DNA from 3 places in the Promicromonospora sp. NPDC060271 genome. Region 1 is predicted to be linked to each of the others. Evidence: riboswitches for the same ligand, from Rfam matches in the RefSeq annotation. Region 1 holds a riboswitch; each other region holds the start of a gene.

What was found. Region 1 has a riboswitch for cyclic di-AMP ahead of ACFWE2_RS11515 (C40 family peptidase). Riboswitches for the same ligand answer to the same signal wherever they lie in the genome.
Region 2: linked by a shared signal. The riboswitch ahead of ACFWE2_RS15780 (C40 family peptidase) and the one ahead of ACFWE2_RS11515 (C40 family peptidase) in region 1 are both predicted to bind cyclic di-AMP.
Region 3: linked by a shared signal. The riboswitch ahead of ACFWE2_RS10070 (C40 family peptidase) and the one ahead of ACFWE2_RS11515 (C40 family peptidase) in region 1 are both predicted to bind cyclic di-AMP.

What each region holds. Positions count from the first base shown of each region.
Region 1 covers NZ_JBHXBG010000061.1:3,789-10,800, reverse strand. Annotated here, with positions in the region: gene ACFWE2_RS11540 (PASTA domain-containing protein) at 1-552, shown strand, start outside; gene ACFWE2_RS11535 (SRPBCC family protein) at 638-1,084, shown strand; gene ACFWE2_RS11530 (C40 family peptidase) at 1,431-2,081, shown strand; gene ACFWE2_RS11525 (S8 family serine peptidase) at 2,194-3,255, opposite strand; gene ACFWE2_RS11520 (hypothetical protein) at 3,399-4,292, opposite strand; cyclic di-AMP (ydaO/yuaA leader) riboswitch at 4,458-4,651, shown strand; gene ACFWE2_RS11515 (C40 family peptidase) at 4,699-5,388, shown strand; gene ACFWE2_RS11510 (hypothetical protein) at 5,495-6,439, opposite strand; gene ACFWE2_RS11505 (GlsB/YeaQ/YmgE family stress response membrane protein) at 6,436-6,702, opposite strand; gene ACFWE2_RS11500 (ion transporter) at 6,914-7,012, shown strand, end outside.
Region 2 covers NZ_JBHXBG010000097.1:1,709-8,720, forward strand. Annotated here, with positions in the region: gene mutM (bifunctional DNA-formamidopyrimidine glycosylase/DNA-(apurinic or apyrimidinic site) lyase) at 1-101, shown strand, start outside; gene ACFWE2_RS15775 (phosphoglycerate dehydrogenase) at 190-1,167, opposite strand; gene ACFWE2_RS15780 (C40 family peptidase) at 1,271-2,170, opposite strand; cyclic di-AMP (ydaO/yuaA leader) riboswitch at 2,174-2,323, opposite strand; gene ACFWE2_RS15785 (phytoene desaturase family protein) at 2,479-4,074, shown strand; gene ACFWE2_RS15790 (GNAT family N-acetyltransferase) at 4,147-4,584, shown strand; gene cydC (thiol reductant ABC exporter subunit CydC) at 4,785-6,728, opposite strand; gene cydD (thiol reductant ABC exporter subunit CydD) at 6,725-7,012, opposite strand, start outside.
Region 3 covers NZ_JBHXBG010000049.1:8,614-15,625, reverse strand. Annotated here, with positions in the region: gene ACFWE2_RS10085 (SMP-30/gluconolactonase/LRE family protein) at 1-690, opposite strand, end outside; gene ACFWE2_RS10080 (cysteine hydrolase family protein) at 790-1,386, opposite strand; gene ACFWE2_RS10075 (purine-cytosine permease family protein) at 1,383-2,807, opposite strand; gene ACFWE2_RS10070 (C40 family peptidase) at 2,998-3,753, opposite strand; cyclic di-AMP (ydaO/yuaA leader) riboswitch at 3,753-3,905, opposite strand; gene ACFWE2_RS10065 (FAD-binding oxidoreductase) at 4,059-5,405, opposite strand; gene ACFWE2_RS10060 (serine hydrolase) at 5,746-7,012, shown strand, end outside.

The sequences.
Region 1 (7,012 bases):
GATGCCCTGCTTGACACCTACGAACCGGCCGGCCAGGGCGAGAAAGCGGTGCTCAACGCGGCGTCGAGCCTGGCCACCGGAGAGGCGCCCGCCTCGACCGAGCTGCGCGCCGCGGCATGGGAGCTGCTCACGAGCCTTCCCGGTGTCGAGGTGGTGCAGGACGTCCAGGACTCGGAGAACCGGCCGGGCACCGCCGCGACCTTCGAGCTGTGGGACCGGAGCACCACGATCATCTACGACGAGGAGCGGGACGTCCCGCTCCAGGTGGAGGAGTCGCTGGGCAAGATCCACTCCCTCTCGGTGTACCTCGCGGCGGAGTTCACGGAGCTCCCCGACGAGGTGGCCGACAGCGCCATCGAGATCCCCGACTTCACCGGGATGACCCGCGAGGACGCCGAGGTCGCCTGCCTGGAGAAGCACCTCGCCTGCACGTTCCAGGACACCGGGTCGGACACCGCGCCGGCGGGGACGGTCATCTCGTCGGATCCCCAGGCCGGCGCTCTGGTCGGCTGGGGAGCCCCGGTCACGCTCCTGCTCTCCACGGGCCCCTGACCCTGTTCGCCAGTTCCTGACCTGCAGCTCGCCACGAGCCCCAGGCCATGCCGGATCCTCTCGAGCCCGGCGTAGCCTGGGGCCCGTGGCCCATGCCTACCGCACCAGCGCCCGGGTGGAGGCGCCCGCCGACGTCGTCTGGCAGGTCCTGTCCGACGTCGAGCGCATGCCTACGTGGACCGGCTCCATGACCAGCGTGACGATCCTGGGCGCCGAGCCGACCATCGCCGTCGGCTCCCGTGTCGAGCTGACGCAGCCCGGCCTGCCCCTTGCGGTCTGGGAGGTGGACAGCCTCACCGAGGGTGAGGGCTTCTCGTGGTCGAGCAGCACCCCCGGCGTGCGGTCGGGGGTGGCCCACCGGATCGCACCGGTGTCCGACGTCGCGTGCGAGCTCACGCTCGCCGTCGCGCAGAGCGGGATGCTCGCCGGGCTGACCGGCCTTGCCCTCGGCTCGCGCGCGCGGGAGCTGGTGGACGCCGAGCTGGCCGATCTGAAGGCCGAGGCGGAGCGGCGCGCCCTGGAAAAGGCCTGACCCACCATGGCGACACGGCGTGTCGCATTCTTTCTCGTGTCAGTTTTCCATGGCGATCAAAAGCCATGCCTGGCAAAAGAATGGCCCTTACGCTGGGAAAAGAGGACTGTCAAAAAATTACCCACGCTTCGCGCGCCTTGGTACTTCACGACAAGTGTTATCTGATCGAGACAGAGTGATGACCCGTATGTAGCGTCGGATCCGTTGTGCCACCGGAGGCACAATCGCGGGCCCCATTCCCCCAGATCGGTACGGACCCGTGAAACCGGCGACTTGGAGAACTTCGGTGAGTACCACCGTCCGACGCGGTCGACACCGCGCCGTTCACGCTCCTAGCACTCCCCTGATGACCGTGACCCGTACTGCCGCCCGCTCGGGTGCGCTGATCGCGGCATCGTCCGGACTTCTCGCGACGGCGTTCGCACCCAGCGCACACGCCGTCATGGGAGACGGTTCGAACCGCCTGGCGAACAAAGAGCTGGCGGCAGCGCCGGCCGTGCAGGTCGCGACCGACGCGAAGCTCAACATCGAGAGCAAGCCGGTCAAGGTCACCCCAGCTCCCGAACCGGAGCCCGTCGTGGAGACCGAGACCGAGCCCGAGGCGACGACGCAGGCCGTGGCCGAGAAGGTCGAGCCGGCCACCCCTGACTACGCGTCCGACGGCTCGATCGGCGCACAGGCCGTCGCGATCGCCATGCAGTACATCGGTATCGCCTACACGTACGGCGGCGAGTCGCCGGGGTCGGGCTTCGACTGCTCCGGGCTGATCAAGTACGTGTACGCCCAGCTCGGCGTCGACCTGCCGCACTCGTCGTCGTCCATGGTGGCAGCGGGCTACCAGGTCGCGTCACCCATCCCCGGCGACATCGTGTGGACCCAGGGCCACGTCTCCCTCTATGCGGGCGACGGCATGGTCGTCGAGGCCGCCAACTACGGCACCCCGGTGCGCCACACGGCCCAGTGGCAGGACTACGCGGTCTACATCCGCCCCTACTGACCCGATCCGGCCCACCACGCCGAGACAGAACCGTGGCGAGATAGAACCGCAGCGAAGTAGAACCGCAGCTCGGCTGCGGTTCTACTTCGCCCTGGTTCTACTTCGGCGGGGGTCAGTACGCGACCGCCGCGGCCGCGTCGACGATGCCGTACCCGTACAGCGGTGTCCACACACCGACAAGGCCGAGGAGCGGGTCGCGAGCCGTGCCGAGGATCGCGTTCTCGACCTCTGCCATCGTCCGGCCCTGGCCGTAGAGCAGCGCCGCGACGCCTGCCACGTGGGGCGTCGCCATCGACGTGCCCGCGTAGGCGTCGTAGCTGCCGCCCGCGCACGTGTCCGAGCCCGTACCGACGGGCACCGTCGACCAGACGTCGCCGTCGCAGCCGTTCAGCCCGCCCGCACCGCCGGGCGCCGAGACGCTCTTCAAATCGAGCTTGATCGGGAGCTCGGAGTAGTAGGCGTGGAGGCGGGCCGAGTCCGTTGCCCCCACGCAGATGGCCGAGCTGGTGAAGGCCGGGTCGCTGCACAGCGGCGTCGACGAGTTGCCTGCCGCCGCGACCGTCAGCACCCCCAGCTCCCGGGCGTACGCGATGGCGTCGCGCATCAGCGTGTCGAGGCCGATGATCGTCAGCAGCTGCCCGCCCGGGGCCGAGCCGAGGGAGAGGTTGATGACGTCGGCGCCGTTGTCGGCGGCCCACCGGATCCCGTCCGCGATGTCCTGCGACGAGCCCGTGCCGGCTTCGAGGACCTTGACCGGCAGCACCTTGGCGCCGGGCGCCACGCCCGCGACGCCTACACCGTTGTCGGCTGCGGCGGCGACGATGCCTGCCACGTGCGTGCCGTGCTCGTCCCCGTCGTTCTGACCGTCGGGACCCCTGAAGTCCCCCTCGCCGCACGGACGGACGTCCGCGCAGCCGGTGAAGGTGGCACCAGGCAGGAGCTGGCCGGCCAGGTCCGGCTGGTCGAAGTCGACACCCGTGTCGACGACGGCCACCACCGCGCCCTCACCCGTGCCGGCCGACCAGGCGGCCTCGGCGTTGATCTGGTCCAGGCCCCACTGCTTGTCCCGGAGGGGGTCGTCGGTGGCGGCCTGTGCCCCGGGCGCCACAGCGACGAGCACCGCAACGGCGAGTGCCGCGGAGGTGGTGGCGGCGGCGAATGACTTCCTGTTCATGTGTGCCCCCTGTGTCCGCTCGCGAGCCGAATACTCACGAACCAGGACAAAACTATGGGGACCGGACACGCGTCGAACAGGGCCGGGAGCGCACGGCGGGTGAAATTTACACGATCGCAATCAGCAGGGGCGCCAACTGCCGGTCAGGCCCAGGCCTCGGAGAGCTCGCTCTCGTCCGCCGCCTCCCGGGAGAGCCGGAGCGCTGCGATCGCCGCACCGAGCAGCAGGGCGACCACCCACGCGCCGAGCTGGTGCGTGTCGGGCGCCATGGCCGCCGAGGCGAGCTCGTGCGCCACGATCGCCGCTGCCGACAGCGGGTTCTCCGTGAGCGCGGAGCCCGGCCAGATGTTCTCCTGCACGGCCAGGAGAGCCGGCCCGGCCGCCTGCAGCACCCAGACGATGCCCGCGGTCGGCAGCCAGCCGAGAAGCTCGAGCGGCCGGCTGTCCACCGCCAGGCCGAACGCGATCCCGAGCGCCACCGCGAAGATCCACCACGTCCCGGTGGGCGACACCAGGTTGCCCGGCACCAGACCCCACAGCCAGCCGTCCAGGAGCACGACCGGCAGGGCCAGGGCAGGCCCACGCAGGACGGCCGGGCCAAGGGCCACCAGGAGGCCGGCCGCGAGCCCTACGACTCCGGCGGCGACGGTGACGACGAGCATCCCGAGCGGCGCGGCGTCACCGGGAGCGCTGCCGCGGATCGCGAGCAGGCACGAGGCGCCGCCCGCCGCGGACATGGCGAGCAGGGTGCCCGCCGTCGCGGCGGCCGCGCCCGCCCTGGCCGAGGCCGGGATGCCCGCCGTGAGGCCGCCGAGAAGGCCACCGATCAGCGCCATGACGACCAGGCCGACCACCGCGTCGTCGGCGGTGAACGGGAGCGGCAGGAATCCGGTGGAGCGCACTGACGAGGCCTCAGCAAGACCCATGACCTCGTACAACGCCTGCAGGAGCCAGGGCAGGAACCCGCATACCCACCAGACGACGGTACTGATGGGAAGCACCCACCAGGCGGAGACGCGATATGCGCTTTCACCCATGCCGCCGAACGGTAGCCGATGTATGTGATGTCGGTCATAGCCCATGAAGACCGGAACGGCGCAAATCTGCGCCTTCGACAGGTGAGACCGGAATGCGTAACCCGATCGTGACTTTTCTGGGGAAGGTGTGTACTTTGACTTCTGCCCCACCACATCGGTGAGGCCGTGAGCCGGACGCCGAATCCTGTCACCGGTTCATGACCAGACGTTCGAGACAGGAGCGGGGGACCCACCTTCCCGGGCGACAGCACCATCGTCGCCCTCGGGGTGAAGCCGGACGGAACCCCCCAGTAGCCGTGCGGCCGGGTACTCCTACCCGAACCCGACAGCTGACCTCGCAGGCGGTACAGGAGACATTCAGGTGACGAACTCCCTCCGCGGACGGCATCGTGACAGCCGTCCGGCCATGACACCGCTGACTATTCTTGCTCGTACCGCCACGGAGAACGCGGGCACCGTAGCCCGCCGAGGAGCCATCGCCGCAGCAGCCGGTGGCGTCCTGATCTCGACCATCGCGACGACGGCCCACGCGGCCCCCGCCATGGATCTGAAGACCGACGTGAAGTCCGCCAAGCTGAACACGGTCGACCTGCGCTCCCTCACCGCCGTGGCCAAGCAGGCGGTCGCCGCGGCCCCGACCGTGACCGTCCCGTCCGACGCGAAGATGCCGATCGAGATGGAAGCACTCGGCACCTCCTCGGGCGCCGACGGCAAGAAGGGCGACGGCCCCGCCGTGGTCTCGGTCGACGCGCCGGACCCGGTCCCGCTCGGCGAGCAGGCCATCAACGTCGCTTTCAACTACCTCGGCATCACGTACGTGCTGGGCGGTAACTCGCCGGCCGAGGGCATGGACTGCTCGGGCCTCATCCAGTACGTGTACGCCCAGCTCGGTGTGAACCTGCCGCACTCCTCGAGCGCGATGCTCGGTTCCGGCTACCAGGTCACCTACCCGGAGCCCGGCGACATCGTCTGGACGCCCGGCCACGTCGCCCTGTACGCGGGCGACGGCATGATCATCGAGGCGTGGGCAGCCGGCATGCCGGTGCGCTACACCGAGATGTGGCAGAACAGCCCGACGTTCATCCGCGTCGTCTGAAGCTGAGCTACCGCAGCGCATCGACCACAGCACATCGCGAGGCGTCGCTCCCGCGCCGGGTTTCCGCCCGACGCCGGAGGCGGCGCCTCTCGCGTGTCCGGAGTCGCTACTCCGGCCAGTCGCAGTAGTCCGCGACGAAGGAGTAGAAGTCGGAGCGCGCGGTGTCGGGCATCGGCACGTAGACCGGCTCCTGCCTGACGCCGTCGACCCGCGCGGACACCGGCAGGAACGTGCCCCGCTTGTCCTCGGCCACCGCATGGACGTCGCAGCGGGCGGGAACCACGGCGAGGACCACCTCGCCGGACCCTTGTCCCGCCAGGTCCCGGCCGACCCAGCCCGAGGCGTCGCCACCCGGGTCCGCGTTGCTCATCAGGGTCGTCCCGGCGATCCGGTCGAGGACGACCTCCGGACCGCCGTCGACCGGCTCGATCCGCAGCGTGACCAGGGCGGTCAGCTCTCCGTCGCGGGTCTCGACGGGGACGTCGGGATCAACGGTGAGGTCGGCACCCGCCGCTACCGCCGCTGCCGAGCAGTCCAACGCGTGGTTCCGGGCGAGATGTCCCACGGGATCGCTCACCTCGTCGACGGGGATGTCTGTCGCCGGACCCAGGTCGTCACCCTCACCGAGGGCCAGCGTGATCGTGGCGGACGGCGCAGCGGCCGCCGCGGCACCGCCGTCCGCCGTCTCCGGGTCCGCGCACCTGGCCTCGCCAAGCCCCACGTAGACGGCGCGCGTGGCACCGGGCCGCAGGACGAGGGTGCGTCCCTCCTTGGCGGGGCGTGACGGCCCGAACTGCGCGGTCCGCAAGGCCCCCGAGAGGAGCGTCATCGTCTCGTCGGAGTCGTTGGTGACCTCGAGCCGGATCTCCCGCTTCGCGTACTGCTCGCGGCCCTGCGCCACCTCGACGCTGAGGTGGGCGGCGACGTCGTCGGGTACCGGACCGTTGGCGGACGACGGCGCGGCGCCGCCCGTACACGCGACCGCGGCCGCGCCGACCACCCACGTCAGAACGACGAGGATGGCGACGCGGCCGCGGTGTGCTGCGATCAAGCGGTCTTGCGGCGGCCGAAGATCGCCTGGACGATCAGGATCACGATGATCGCGCCGATCACCGAGAAGAGCCAGCTCTCCCAGGACCAGAACTCGTCCAGGCTGACGTTGAAGATGAGCCCGCCGAGCCATCCACCGAGCATGGCGCCGAGCACACCGAGGAGCAGCGTGAGCCAGAATCCACCCGGCTGCTTACCCGGGATGACGATACGGGCGATCACGCCGGCGATCAGCCCAAGGATGAGAAACGCAAAGAAACCCATGATGTGTTTCCTCCAGAGTGGTGTGGCTTGCTTGCGACTACCTCAGCACTGATCGGGCCGACTTGCCACCGGACCCGCCGAATCAGTCCCAAATCGGGACATTGCACGCAGCAGAAACTCTTGCGAACGCCCGCGCTACAGTTCGGCCGGGCAAGAGCCTGAAGCAGGACCGGGGCAAGGACTCCGGGCACGTGACAGCAAGGGAGACCGCATGAACCAGGCGATCGGCACACCGGCCGAGCCACGGATCGAGCCACGCACCTGGCGGGGGCGGCTCCGCGCGTTCCTCGACCAGAGGTGGTTCGTCAAC
Region 2 (7,012 bases), on a different contig from region 1:
ACGAGTGCCGCCGCTGCGGCACGCCGGTGCGCCGCGACGCGTTCATGAACCGCTCGTCGTTCAGCTGCCCGACCTGCCAGCCGGCCCCCAGGGCGAGGTAGAGCGCCTGTCCGGACGCACGCTCTACCTCGGCAACAGGTTGATGCCGAAGTAGAGCGGGTGTCCGGACGCACGCTCTACCTCGCGGCACTACCTCGTGGCTACGTTGCGGAGTTCCGCGCCCGTGCGCCAGGCCGTGAGCTGGTCCGCGAGGAAGCGAGCGGCGCCGCGCGGCCGGCCTCCTGCCACGTGCGGCGTGAGGATCAGGTTCGGGAGGTCCCAGAGCGGGGAGTCCTCCGGCAGGGGCTCCGTCTCCATGACGTCGAGCGCCGCTCCCGCGAGCCGCCCGGACCGCAGTGCGTCGGCGAGCGCTTCCTCGTCCACCGTCGCACCTCGGCCGACGTTCACGAACCGGGCCGACGGCGGCAGCAGGCCGAGCACGCGGGCGTCGAGGGCGTGCCGCGTGGCGGGGATCGCGGGCAGCAGCGAGACGAGCAGGTCGGTCTCGGCGAGCAGGGCGTCCAGGCCGTCCGGCCCCACCACCGGATACCCGGAACGTTCGCCCGCACGCGACGCGACGCCGGTCACCCGTGCGCCGAGCGCGGTCAGCAGCGGGGCCAGCCGCAGGGCGATCGACCCGAAACCCCAGATCGTCACGCGTGCGCCGTCGAGCGTGTACTCGCGGCCGGTGACCGGGTCGGCCTGCGCGAACGCGATCTCCTTGGCCCAGTGGTGCTCCCGCTGCGCCGCGAGGGAGACGTCGATGCGGCGCACCGTCGCAAGGACCAGCGCCAGGGTGTGCTCGGTGACCGTGTCGTCGTGCAGGGACTGGCCGGAGGAGATGACGACGTCGGGCCCGAACCCGGCGCGCAGCGCGACGTCGGGCCCCGCGGAGAGGGTCTGCACCCAGCGCAGCCGGGGGAGCCGGCGGGCGGCGTCGGCGAGGATCTTGGGCGGGCTGGACCAGGTGACCAGCATCTCCGCGTCGGTGTGTTCCTCGGGGACCGGCTCGTTCATCGCGTAGCCGGCGACGGTGTCGATGCCGCCCGGCGCGAAGGAGGCCCCGCCGTCGGGCAGCAGGGACGGGAAGTCGAGGTCGAAGGGCACGTCCGGTACGAGGATCTTCACGCCCGGGACGTTACCGGACGAGCCCCGGACGAGAACGAGGTGTGTCGCGCCCAGGGCTGGCGCGACACACCTCGCGGTCCGCAGTGTGGTTCGGCGTGGGGGGTCAGCCCGTCACGCGGATGAACACCGGGTTGTTCTGCCACATCTCGCCGTACTGCACGGGGGTGCCCTCCTGCTGGGCCTCGACGACCATGCCGCCGCCCGCGTAGAGGGCGACGTGGCCCGGCGTCCACACGATGTCACCCGGCTGCGCCGAGGCGGCGGAGACCTGGTACCCGATGGTCGAGATGGCGCTCGAGCTGTGGGGGATCGAGATGCCGAGCTGGCCGTAGACGTACTGGATGAGCCCCGAGCAGTCGAAGCCGCTGGGGGAGGCTCCGCCCCACACGTAGGGCACACCGACGTACTCGAGTGCGAGGTTGACGGCCTGCTGACCCAGTCCGGACGAGTCGGCCGCGGCGGCTGCCGCTGCCTCGGCGGCGGCCTCGGCCTCCGCGGCGGCTTCGGCGGCCTCGGCCTCGGCCTTCGCCTTCGCCTCGGCCTCCGCCTTGGCACGAGCCTCGGCCTCCGCCTTGGCCTTTGCCTCGGCGATGCCTTCCTCGGTCTCGGCGTACGGCGTCACGGACACGCGCCCGCGCTCGGCGTAGAAGTCGGCGTCCTGGGTGACCTTGACCTTCGTCACCAGGTTCTCGGCGAGGCTGGCGCGGACGGTGGAGTCGACCGTGTTGCTGATGGTGTTGCTGACCGGTGTCGCGTTCGCGAGCGTGGCCTGCGTGTGCGTCTCGGCGGGCGCGGTGTGGGCGGTCTGGGTGAAGACCGACGCCAGCATGCCGGACGTGACGACCGCGATGGCGCCGGTCCGGGCGGCATTCTCCGCGGCGGTCTGGGTCAGTGCGGTGAAGGGGGTGAGCGCGGGGCCGTCGGCGCGGTGCCTGCCCCGGTTGCTGGGACGGTTTGCCTGTTCGTCCGCCCAGTCGTTGGTGCGGTCGGTGAGTACGGTCACCAGTGATCTCCTCGGACGCCTACGAAGTGAGCTGTCGGGTTCGGATGGGAGAGCGATTCACCCGGCCTCATGAGGAGGCTTCACCCCAAGGACACTCGCGTGCCCGCTTACTTGGTTCCCCCGCCCCTGTCACGGTTCTGGCTGCCAAGGTCCGGTGACAGGGTTCGGCGTCCGGGCCTGGACCTCCCCGTTGCTGGAGAGGCGAGATCGACCGTACCTGCCCCTCGCGCAAATGTCACGATTAGGTCACATAGCGACCTGTGATGGAACGTCCTTGGCAATCTGTGCCCCATGCCACTATGGCGACCATGACCGATTCGATGCGCTCCCGGTACGACGTCGTGGTGGTGGGCGGGGGTCACAACGGCCTGACCGCGGCGGCCTACGCGGCCCGTGGCGGCCGGTCCGTCCTCGTCCTCGAACGTGCGGACCACGTGGGCGGCGCCGCCGTCTCGGCCCGCCCCTTCGCCGGGGTGGACGCGCGGCTGTCGCGCTACTCCTACCTCGTCTCGCTCCTGCCTCGCCGGGTGATCGACGAGCTCGGGCTGTCCGTCACGCTGAGGCGCCGCCGCTGGTCCTCGTACACACCGGTGGCCGACGGCGGCCTGCTCGTCGACAGCCAGGACGACGCCGCCACGCGCGCCTCGTTCCGGCGGCTCACCGGTTCGGACGCCGACTTCGAGTCCTGGGGCCGCTTCTACGCCATGACCACCGAGGTGGCCCGCCGGCTCGCGCCGACGCTCACCGAACCCCTGCTCCCGCGGTCGGCGGTCCGGGACCTCGTGGTCGACGGCGTGGGCGAGGAGGCCTGGCGGGCGCTCTTCGAGGAGCCCCTCGGAGAGGTGCTGCGCCGCACCTTCACCGATGACGTGGTCCGTGGCGTCGCGGCCACCGACGGCCTGATCGGTACGTTCGCCGACGTCGACGAGCCGTCCCTGCGGCAGAACCGCTGCTTTCTCTACCACGTCATCGGCAACGGGACCGGCGACTGGGACGTGCCGGTGGGTGGCATGGGCGCCGTCTCGGGCGCCCTGCGCGACGCCGCCGTAGCGGCCGGCGCGACGATAGTCACCTCGGCGACGGTCACCGCCGTCGATCCAGGAGCACCCGGCGCACCCGGCGCGGAGGTCGTCTGGACCGACGCAGAGGGACGCACCCGGGGTGTCACGGCCGGCCATGTGCTCGCGGCGTGCGCCCCGGCGGAGCTCGACCGGCTGCTGGGCGGCGGCCCCTCGACGTCGGCCGACCGTCCCGAGGGCGCCCAGCTCAAGGTCAACATGCTGCTCACCCGCCTGCCCAGGCTGCGCGACGACGTCGACCCCGTCGCGGCGTTCAGCGGGACCCTGCACGTCAACGAGTCCCTGACCCAGCTCCAGGCAGCGCACGCGCAGGCCGCCGCCGGGCGCATCCCCGACCTGCCGCCCAGCGAGATCTACTGCCACACGCTCACCGACCGGACGATCCTCGGGCCGGAGCTCGCCGCGACGGACGCGCAGACCATCACGCTGTTCGGGCTGCACATGCCGGCACGGCTCTTCCGCGCCGAACCCGACGCCGCCCGTGACCAGGCACTCCGGGCCACGCTCGCCTCCCTCGACTCCGTGCTGGCCGAGCCGATCGAGGACGTGCTCGCCCGCGACGCCGACGGCGCCCCCTGCCTCGAGGTGCGCACCCCCGTCGACCTGGAGCGTGACATCGGGCTGCCGGGCGGGCACATCTTCCACCGCGACCTCAGCTGGCCGTTCGCCGAGCCGGACGCCGGCGACGAGTCCGGCCGCTGGGGCGTCGCGACGGAGCACCCCCGGGTTCTCCTGGCAGCCGCCGGAGCCCGCCGCGGCGGCGGCGTGAGCGGTATCCCGGGCCGAGCGGCGGCCATGGCGGTCCTCGGGAGCGACGTCGGCTGACGGGTCTCCGGCGCTGGCCCGCGACCTAGGCTGACGGGTCTCCGGTGCTGGCCCGCCACCTAGGATGTGGCCGTGCATATCCGACACGCCCTCCCCGTCGACGCCCCGGCGATCGCCCCGCTCCTCGGCCAGCTCGGTTACCCCAGCACCGCGGAGGACGTCGCCGCCAGGTTCGCCCGTGTCGCGGGCAGCGAGAACGACGTGGCCTGGCTGGCGGTCGACCAGGACGAGGCCGATGCGGAGGCAGCGGTCGGGTTCGCCTCGGGTCACGTCCGCTGGGCCTACGAGCTCGATGCGCCGGTGGCCCAGCTCACCGCCCTCGTCGTCGCCGAGTCGAACCGTGGCACCGGGGCAGGGCGCGCTCTCGTCGCGGCCTTCGAGGAATGGGCGAGGGCCGCGGGCGCCGTCCGGGCCACCGTCTCGTCGTCCTTTCGCCGCACGGGCGCGCACGCCTTCTACGAGCGCCTGGGCTACGAGCAGCTCTCGAAGAAGTTCGACAAGCGCCTCTGACGCTTTCCCGGGTGACCATGCGGTTGCTGCCAGGAAGGGCCCAGGTTTGGCAGTAACCGCATGGTCGATTGACGGCCGGGTGACCACGCGGTTGCTGCCAGGAAGGGCCCAGGTCTGGCAGTAACCGCATGGTCGATTGACGGCCGGGTGACCAGGCAGTTGCTGCCAGGAAGGGCCACGGTCTGGCACTAACCGCCTGGTCAACCTTCCCGGCCCGCTGACCAGGCGTAGGCGCTGCTGGTCGCGAGGAGGAGCTCGTGGCTGCCTCGGGCCACGACGGTCGCGGGGATCGCGCCCGCGACCGCGCCGAGCGTGCCGTTACCCAGCAGCAGGACCTCGTCGGCGGCCGCGAGCGGCGTCAGCCGGTGGGTCGCCAGCAGCACCGCCCGCCCCGTCTCCCGCGCGTGCTCGGCAAGGGTGCGGACCAGGGCGTCCGCGGTCTCGCCGTCGAGGTGCTCGGCGGGCTCGTCCACGAGCAGCACCCGGGCGGGGGCGAGGAGCGCACGAGCGACCAGGAGCCGACGGCGCTCCCCGCCCGATACCGCCGCCGCGTCCGTGCCGACCAGCGTGTCCAGCCCGTCGGGCAGCGCGGCGAGCCAGCCACCCAGCCCCACGGCGGCGAGTGCGGCCCGGGCCTCGGCCTCCGTCACGTCGCCGCGCGCGACCCGCAGGTTCTCCAGCACGCTGGTGTCGAAGACATGCCCGTCCTCGGCGACGAACAGCGCGTCGCCGCGTTCGGTCGGTAGTTCGTCAGGAGATCGGTAGCTCGGAATGCCGACCTCCTGACGTTCTGCCGACCTCTCGGCCCGGCCGGCCAGCGGCGGGATCAGGCCGGCCGCCGTCATCAGCAGGGTCGTCTTCCCGACGCCGGACGGACCGGCCAGCGCCACGACCGAACCCGGGCGCAGCGTGAGGGACACCCCATCGACGACGGCCCGCGGCCGGCCGTCGCCGTCGGGCCAGCCGGCGGTCACGCCGTCGAGCACGAGCAACGCGCGCCCGTACCCGTCGGCCGGATCGGCCGCCCCGGACGTGTCAGACCCTGAGGTCACCCGAGTGGCCTGTGCGTCTGACAACCGGTCGGACGGCGGTGACGGTACGCCCTGGAGATCCGCCGGAACCAGCTCCAGCAGCCGCCGTGCGGCCGCCCGCGACCGGTGCAGCTGGACCGCGGCAGCCGGGAGCCCGGCCGTCGCCTCGAACACCGCGAGCGGCGTCAGCACGACCACCGCCAGCGCCTCGACGGACAGCGAACCCGACAGCGTCGCCGGTATCCCCAGCGCGATCGACGCGAGCACCGCGAGACCCTGCGCCAGCGCCCCCAGGGCCGCGGCCAGCCCGGACGTGCGGGCGCCGTCGTCCGCGACGGCGGACAGGCGGGCATCGGCGGCATCCAGGTCGGCCAGACGCGCGTCGAACCGCCCCGAGACGCGCAGCGGCGCCGACTCCTCGAGGACCTCCAGGGACAACGCGGTCACCTCGCCCCGGGCGGCGGCACCCCGCGCCTCCGTCCGGGCAGCGGCCCGGGCCGCGAGCCACGGCGTCACCACCCCGGCCAGCAGCAGGCACAACGCCAGCGTCACGCCCGCCGCCGGCAGCAGCACCCCCAGCAGGATCACCGAGCCGAGCGACGTCACCACGGCGACACCCGCCGGCACCATCGAGCGGACCACCACGTCGCCGACGTCGTCCACGTCCTGTCCGATCCGCGCCAGGAGCTCGCCCCGCCGGACCGTGACCGGACGGTCGTCGGCGGCGAGCCTGTCGTACAGGTTCGCGCGGAGCGCCGCCATGCCGCGCAGCGCGACGTCGTGGGACGCGAGGCGCTCGCAGTAGCGCAGGACGCCGCGCCCGATCCCGAACGCCCGCACCGAGACGACCGCCACCGAGAGGGTGAGCACCGGGGGCATCTGCGCGGCCCTGGCGACGAGCCAGGCGGCGACAGCCGCGAGCCCGATCGCGCAGGCGAGAGCCAGGACGCCGAGGCCGATCGCTGCCGCGACCTTGACCGGCCGCACCTCCAGCAGCGACAGCACGCGGCGCAGCGGATCGGCGGCGCCACTGGTCAGGCGCCGTGTCGGAGGGGTCGGAGTGGTCGGGGCAGGCGTGGTCCGTGCCGGAGCGCCAGGCGTCTGCATGTTCATCGTGCCTCCGAATCCCGGTCCGGGTCTGCCGCCGAGCGGACGTCGATCACCTGGTCGGCGAGCCCGAGCAGCGAGGTCCGGTGCGCGACGACGAGCACGGTCCGCCCCGCGTCGCGCCACGCACGTACGGTCTCGAGCACCGCCTGCTCGCCGCGCGCGTCGAGGTGCGCGGTCGGTTCGTCGAGGATCACCAGCGGCTTGGTCGCGGCGTCGTCGAGCAGGGCGGACGTGAGCGCCACGCGCTGACGCTGGCCCACCGACAGGCCCGCGCCGCCGAGCCCGAC
Region 3 (7,012 bases), on a different contig from region 1:
GATGCCGTCGAAACCGCCCGCGTCGCAGGTGGCGAACACCTCGCCGCCGGACAGCGACAGATCCGGGCCGACGTCGAAGCGGCGCAGGTGCCTGCGCTCGGTGTCCGTGACGTACAGGCTCCGCTCGTCCGCGGAGAACGCCAGGCCGTTGGGGCGCGCGAAGTCGTCGGTGACCCGGGCGACCGAACCGTCGAGGTCGCGGCGGTAGACGTGACAGCCGTCGATCTCCGGCGTGGCCTGGTAGCCCTCGTAGTCGCTGTCGATGCCGTACGCGGGGTCGGTGAACCAGACGCTGCCGCTGCTGTGCTCGACCAGGTCGTTGGGGCTGTTGAACCGTTTGCCCGCCCAGCGGTCCGCGAGCACGGTCACGGTGCCGTCGGGCTCGGTGCGGGTCACCGACCGGGACCCGTGCTCGCACTGGAGCATCCGGCCCGCGCGGTCGATCGTGCGGCCGTTCGCGTACCCGCCCGGGCTGCGCCAGACGCCGACGGCGCCGGTCGCCTCGTCCCAGGACAGGACCCGGTCGCTCGGGATGTCGCTGAAGAGCACCGTGCGCCAGGCCGCCGAGTAGGCGGGACCCTCGAGCCAGCTCCCGCCGTCGTACAGCACCTCGACGAACCGGTCCCCGCGGACGGGGGAGAACCGCTCGTCGTGGTGCTCCCACTGGGCACGGATCCTGGTCGCTGTCACGCCTGACTCCCTCGTCGGTCGGTCGGTCGGTAGGTCGGTCTTGTCCTGTCGGTGGCCCGCGGTCGCGGGCGGGAGCAGCAGCGCGCTCCTGCTGACCGGCTAGCCCGGTAGGACCGTGGCCAGCACGGCCTGCGTCGTCGTGACCTCGATCAGCGGCGCGTAGAGCCGCATGAGGTCCAGCGCGCGCTCGTGGTTCTCCGGTGTCGAGCCGGCGCAGGCGTCGTCGACCACGAGCACGCGGCGGCCCGCGTCGGCGGCGGCGAGCGCCGTCGAGATCACGCAGCAGTCCGTCGCGACGCCGGCGAGCACGAGCGTGCCGGCGTCGTGCGTCGCGGCTGCCAGGTCCGGGCCCCACTTGCCGAACGTGGGGAGCGTGACGACGGGCGCCCCGGCGTCCGCGACGTCGGCCAGGTCGGTGATCTCGTAGAGCGGGTCGTCCTCGGGGACGAGCGCGAACGGCCACTGCTCGAAGTAGGCGCGCCAGGCGCCGTCGGGCACCGTGGGGGCGATGTACCTGGTGAGCACCGTGCGACCCGCGAAGGCGGGGAGCAGGCGGCGGGTTCCGGCGAGCGCTGCGGGATAGTCGGGGGAGGCCCACGGGCTGGGCGGGCGCGCGAAGACGTCCTGCATGTCGATGACGACCAGTGCGGCGTCGGGCCCGGGCGGCGCGGCGGCGGCCGCTGCGCCGTCGCTCACCGCTCCTCCTGGCGGCGGACGGTGCGCGCGGTGAGCAGGAGCGTGCCGAAGAAGCCGAGGGCCAGGGCGACCAGCACGCCCAGGTTGGCGAACGCCCAGTCCCCGTCGATGCCGCCGAGCGGGCCCAGCAGGTACCCCTGCCAGGCGAGCCACGGGGCGTAGGTGTTGGTCACGAGGCCCCAGCCGACGGCGGTGCCGCCCAGCACGAGCGCCACGGCGGACCAGTTGACGGACCCGTACCGGCCTGCGGCGTCGTACAGGTCGGCGTCGGTGTAGTCGCGGCGGCGCAGCAGGATGTCGGCGAGCAGCACGCCGCACCAGGCGGCGACCGGCACGCCGAGCGTGATGAGGAAGCCCTGGAAGGGGCCGATGAACGAGTCCGCGACGAACACGACGTAGATCGCGCCGATCACCATGAGCCCGCCGTCGATGGCGGCGGCGACCCAGCGCGGGGCGGGCAGGCCCAGGGAGAGCAGGGCGAGGCCCGAGGAGTAGATGTCGAGCGCCGCACCGCCGATCAGCCCGGCCAGGGCGACCACGACGAACGGGACGAGGAACCACGTGGGCAGGAGCGTGGACAGGGCGCCGATCGGGTCGGCGCCGATCGCCGCGTTCAGGTCGGGGTCGGAGCCCGCGAGCAGCAGGCCGAAGACGAGCAGCACCACGGGGGCCAGCGAGGCGCCCAGGGTGGTCCAGCCGACGATCCGCGGGCCGGAGGCGGAGCGGGGCAGGTAGCGCGAGTAGTCGGCGGCCATGTTGACCCAGCCCAGGCCGAACCCGGTCATCATGAACACCAGACCGCCGATCACCTGTGGCGCGCCGCCCGCGGGGAGCGCGGCGACGGTGGCCCAGTCGACGTGGTCGGCCACCAGGATGATGTAGACGACGGTGAGCACGGCGGTCAGGACGGTGATGACGACCTGCAGCCGCATCACGAGGTCGAACCCGAAGACGCCGGCGGCCACCACGATGCCCGCCACGACCACGAGGGCAACGATCTTGGTGACGGTTCCGCCGCCCCAGCCGAGCGCCCCCAGCACGGTCGAGGTCGCGAGCGTGGCCAGGGCCACGAGCACCGTCTCCCAGCCGACGGTGAGGATCCACGACAGCAGGGAGGGCAGCTTGTTGCCGCGCACCCCGAACGCCGCGCGGGACAGCACCATGGTGGGCGCCGAACCGCGCTTGCCGGCCAGCGAGATGAACCCGCAGAAGAGGAACGACACGACGATGCCGACGGCGCCGACCACCGTCGCCTGCCAGAACGAGACACCGAAGCCGAGCAGGTAGGAGCCGTAACCGAGCCCGAGCACGGACACGTTGGCCCCGAACCAGGGCCAGAACAGGTTGCGTGGCGAGCCGCGCCGCTCGGACTCGTCGATGGTGTTGAGGGCGTTGGTCTCGACCGCCGTGGGGACGCTCATGGTGGCGATCCTGCCACCTGCCTCTGACACGCACGAGGACCCGCACCGTGTCGGTGCGGGTCCTCGTGATGCGGCGGGTGGTGCGGGGCTCCGGCTCAGGCTCTGCTCACGTCGCCTGAGCCTGTGGCTCCGCTACGGGCGCGTGCCTCGTTCCTCGGCCCGCACCATGCGCTGCGCCTCCGGCTCAGCCTCAGCCGACGCGGATGAAGGTCGGGCTGTCCTGCCAGATCTGCGACTCGTGCACGGTCTGGCCGGGAACCGGCGCCTCGATCTGCATGCCGTTGCCCGCGTAGATGGCGATGTGGCCGGGGGTCCAGATGAGGTCACCGGGCTGCGCCTCGGCCGCGGACACCACGGTGCCCGCGTAGCGCTGCTCCGAGGAGGTGCGCGGCAGGTCGATGCCGACCTGGGCGTAGACGTACGAGGTGAACCCGGAGCAGTCGAAGCCGGCGGGCGTCGAGCCTGCCCAGACGTACGGCACACCGATGTACTGCCGGGCGATGGAGACGATGTCGTTGGCGGCGGCCGGGACGGTCTCCTGGACGGCCGCGGCGGTCTCGACGACCTCCTCGACGACCGGCTCCGGCTCGGGCTCGGGGGCGGGTGTCACCTTGATGGTGCCCGTCTCCAGCGTGAACTTGCTGTCGGCGGCCACCTGCACGGCGGGCGCGGTGTTCACTGCCTCGACGACCGCGGCCCCGGCGACCGAGCCCTGCGACGTCTTGTTCAGGATGTCCAGCTCGGCGGTGGACGGGCTGTTGTCGGCAACGGGCGCGGCGTCCGCGGGAGCGCTGAGCAGGGAGACGGCCAGGCCGGAACCGGCGACGACGAGCGCGCCGCGGCGGGCGGCACCCGAGATGCCCCGCGCCGCGGCACGGGAGAGGGGAGTCAGCGGGGTGATCGGTCTGCGGGCAGCACGGTGGCGCCCAGGCGTGCGAGTACTCAAGAGCTTCTCCTGACGCCTACGAGGTGAGCTGTCGGATTCGGATCGGAGAATGACCCGGCCGCGTACTGCTCGTGCGGCTTCACCCCAAGGACACCGTCGGTGCCCGCTTACGTGGTTCCCCCGTCCCTGTCCGTGTTCTGTGCAGTCTCGGGGCGGTGACAGGGCTCGGCGCCCGCCTCGAGTGCCCGCGGACTTCCCGCGAACCGGAGTGACGCTAACCCCGGTCGGCCGCAAAGTCACAATCGCATCACGGCTGACGGGGTAGTTCGCGTCCTACTTGACCCGAATTGTCCCTATGAGGTAGGTCACTCCGCCGCGGGCGGAACGTTGTGATTCCGGGCGAACAGGTTGCTCGGGTCGTACTGCCGCTTGATTGCCGCAAGTCGCTCGTAGGTCGCCGCCGGATAGACCGCCGCGACGTCGTCCGCCGTGGTCGTCCCGAGGAAGTTCGAGTACGCACCGTTGACGTGCGGGGCGAGCCTGGCCCAGATCGCGGCGAGGCCAGGACGGGCGGCCTCGACCACCGGCTTCGGGCCGCCGGCCACCGTCGCGACCAGCAGCTCCGCCCCGCGGTGCGCGTACGCCGTCGCATCGGCCGGGACCCGTGACACCGCACCGCCCACGCTGCGGATCGCTATCGACGGCGCACCCGCCGACGTCCCGACCTCGGCGAGGATCCGCAGCGCGTCGGACACCGACTCCCGCTCGACGAAGCCGCTGTGGCCCAGCAGCTCGAGACCCGGCGGCAGTGCGGCGCCCTCCACGAGGATGTCGGCGTAGGCGTGCGGAGCGACGTCGTCCTCCAGCACCGTCCCGAGCCGGCGGATCGGGTCGAGCGCGCCGGCCGCGAGCTCCGGGTCGTCGCCGTCGAACGCCACGTGGATCTCGAGCGGTGCCTCAGGGCCGCCCGCGAACGGGTTGGCCAGGTTCGCGATGGAGGTCAGCTCGTCGGGCGCCGTGCGGAGGTGGTCCGCCCAGCCCTGGAGCACGACGGCGGTCTCAGCGGCGGGGAACGTGATCTTGCCGAAGAAGACCTCCGTCGTCGGGTGGGCCACGAACTCGAAGGAGGTCACGACGCCGAGATTGCCGCCGCCCCCGCGGATCGCCCAGAACAGCTCGGGGTTCTCCTCCGCGCTCGCGGGCACGACCGCGCCGTCGGCGGTGACGAGCTGCGCGGCCGCCAGGTGGTCGAGGGTCAGGCCGTGCTTGCGGACCTTCCAGCCGATGCCACCGCTCAGGGTCAGCCCGCCGACCCCGACGCTCCTGGTGTCACCGGAGGAGATCGCGAGGCCGTGCGGCGCCAGCGCCTCGGCCACCTGGCCCCAGGTCGCGCCGCCGCCGACCCGGACGAGATGGCGGTCCGCGTCGATCACCTCGACGTCGGCGAGAGCGCTCAGGTCGATCACGATGCCGCCGTCGTTGGTGCCGAAGCCTGGAAAGCTGTGGCCGCCGCCGCGCACGGAGAGCGTCAGCCCGGATCCGACGGCGAACCGGACCGCCGTCTGCACGTCACCGACCGTCTTGGGGCGCAGGACGAAGGCCGGGCTGCCCGCGACCAGCTTCGCGCGGCTCACCGCCTCGTACTCGGCCGCGCCCGGCTCGATGACGTCGCCGCCGAAGTCGCGGCGGAGGTTCTCGATCGCTGAGGTCATGGTGTTCCTTCCACAGGGGGTGCTCGGTGCACCCGATGTGGAGGAGACTCCCCGGCCCCGGAAGATGTGACAGCGCGCGGTGTGACGCCCGTCACGCCCGTGCGTCGTCCGGGGGAGCCTGCCCACAGATCGACCATGCACCTGCTGCCACAACAGGCCGTGGTCCGGCAGCAGGTGCATGGTCATCGACGTCGGACGGAGCCCGCCTCCACCAAAGGTCGTAAGCCAAGTGCGTGCCAGCGGGCGATGTGCCGCCGCCGCCCGCCCGACAGGCTGGTGTCGTCCGGAAGAAAGCCCTCCGGACCAGCCCGAACACCCGCCGAACGCGAGGAGCGCGACGATGTTCCCGTCCCATGAACCACCCACCCGGCGGCCCGGCCGCGTGCGCACCCTGGCGGCGCTCGCCGCCGTGGGGGCGCTCGCGATCACCGTCGCCGCCGGCGTCCCGGCGTCCGCCGCGAGCGCCGCCGAACCGACGCCGCCCCCGCCCGTCTCCGCCCCGCCGGGCGAGCACCCGCTCACGCGGTCGGACGTCGATGCCTGGCTCGACGGTCTGCTGCCCTCCGCGCTGGAGAACGCGGGCATCGCGGGCGGCGTCGTCACGGTGGTCGACGACGGCAAGGTCGTCACCACCCGCGGTTACGGCTACGCCGACACGGGTACGACGAGCGGTGAGGCGGTCCCGGTCGACCCGGAGAGCACGCTGTTCCGCCCCGGTTCGGTCTCCAAGCTGTTCACCGCCACCGCCGCGATGCAGCTCGTCGAGAGCGGCGACGTCGACCTCGACACCGATATCGCGGAGTACCTCGACTTCGACGTCCCGCGGTCCTTCGACGGGCCGATCACCATGCGCCACCTGCTCACGCACACCGCGGGCTTCGAGGAGCGGCTCGGTGGCCTCATCGGCTCGGGCTCCGTCTCGCCGGTGCTCCGGGACGAGCTGGCGCAGGACCCACCGGAGCAGGTCTACGAGCCCGGCACCGTCCCCGCCTACTCGAACTACGGCAACTCGCTGGCCGGGTACATCGTCGAGCGCGTGAGCGGTGTGCCGTTCGAGGAGTACGTCGAGCGGAACATCCTCACGCCGGCCGGCATGACGTCGTCGACCTTCGAGCAGCCGCTGCCCGAAGCGCTGCGCGACCGGATGTCGAAGGGCTACGCCACGTCGGCGGACGCCCCGGGCCCGTTCGAGATAGTGGGGACGCCGCCGGCCGGTGCCCTGACCGCCTCGGCACCCGACATGGCGCGCTTCATGCTGGCCCAGCTCGGCGAGCCCGGCACGGGTGCGATCCTGGAGCCAGGGACCCTCGACCTGATGCATGCCCCCGCGCTGGACGAGAGTTCGCTGGGCAACCTCGCGGCGTCCCCACGGATGACGCTCGGGTTCTTCGACGAGAGCCGCAACGGGCGCTGGATCATCGGCCACGGCGGCGACACCAACTACTTCCACTCCCACCTGCAGCTTTACCCGGAGGAGCGCACTGGGATCTTCGTCTCGTTCAACAGCACGGGCGACAGCGGTCTCGCGACGCTCGAGCTGCGCGACGCCGTGCTGCACGGCTTCACCGACCGCTACTTCCCGGCGGAGTCCGCCCCGGCGGCCGGCA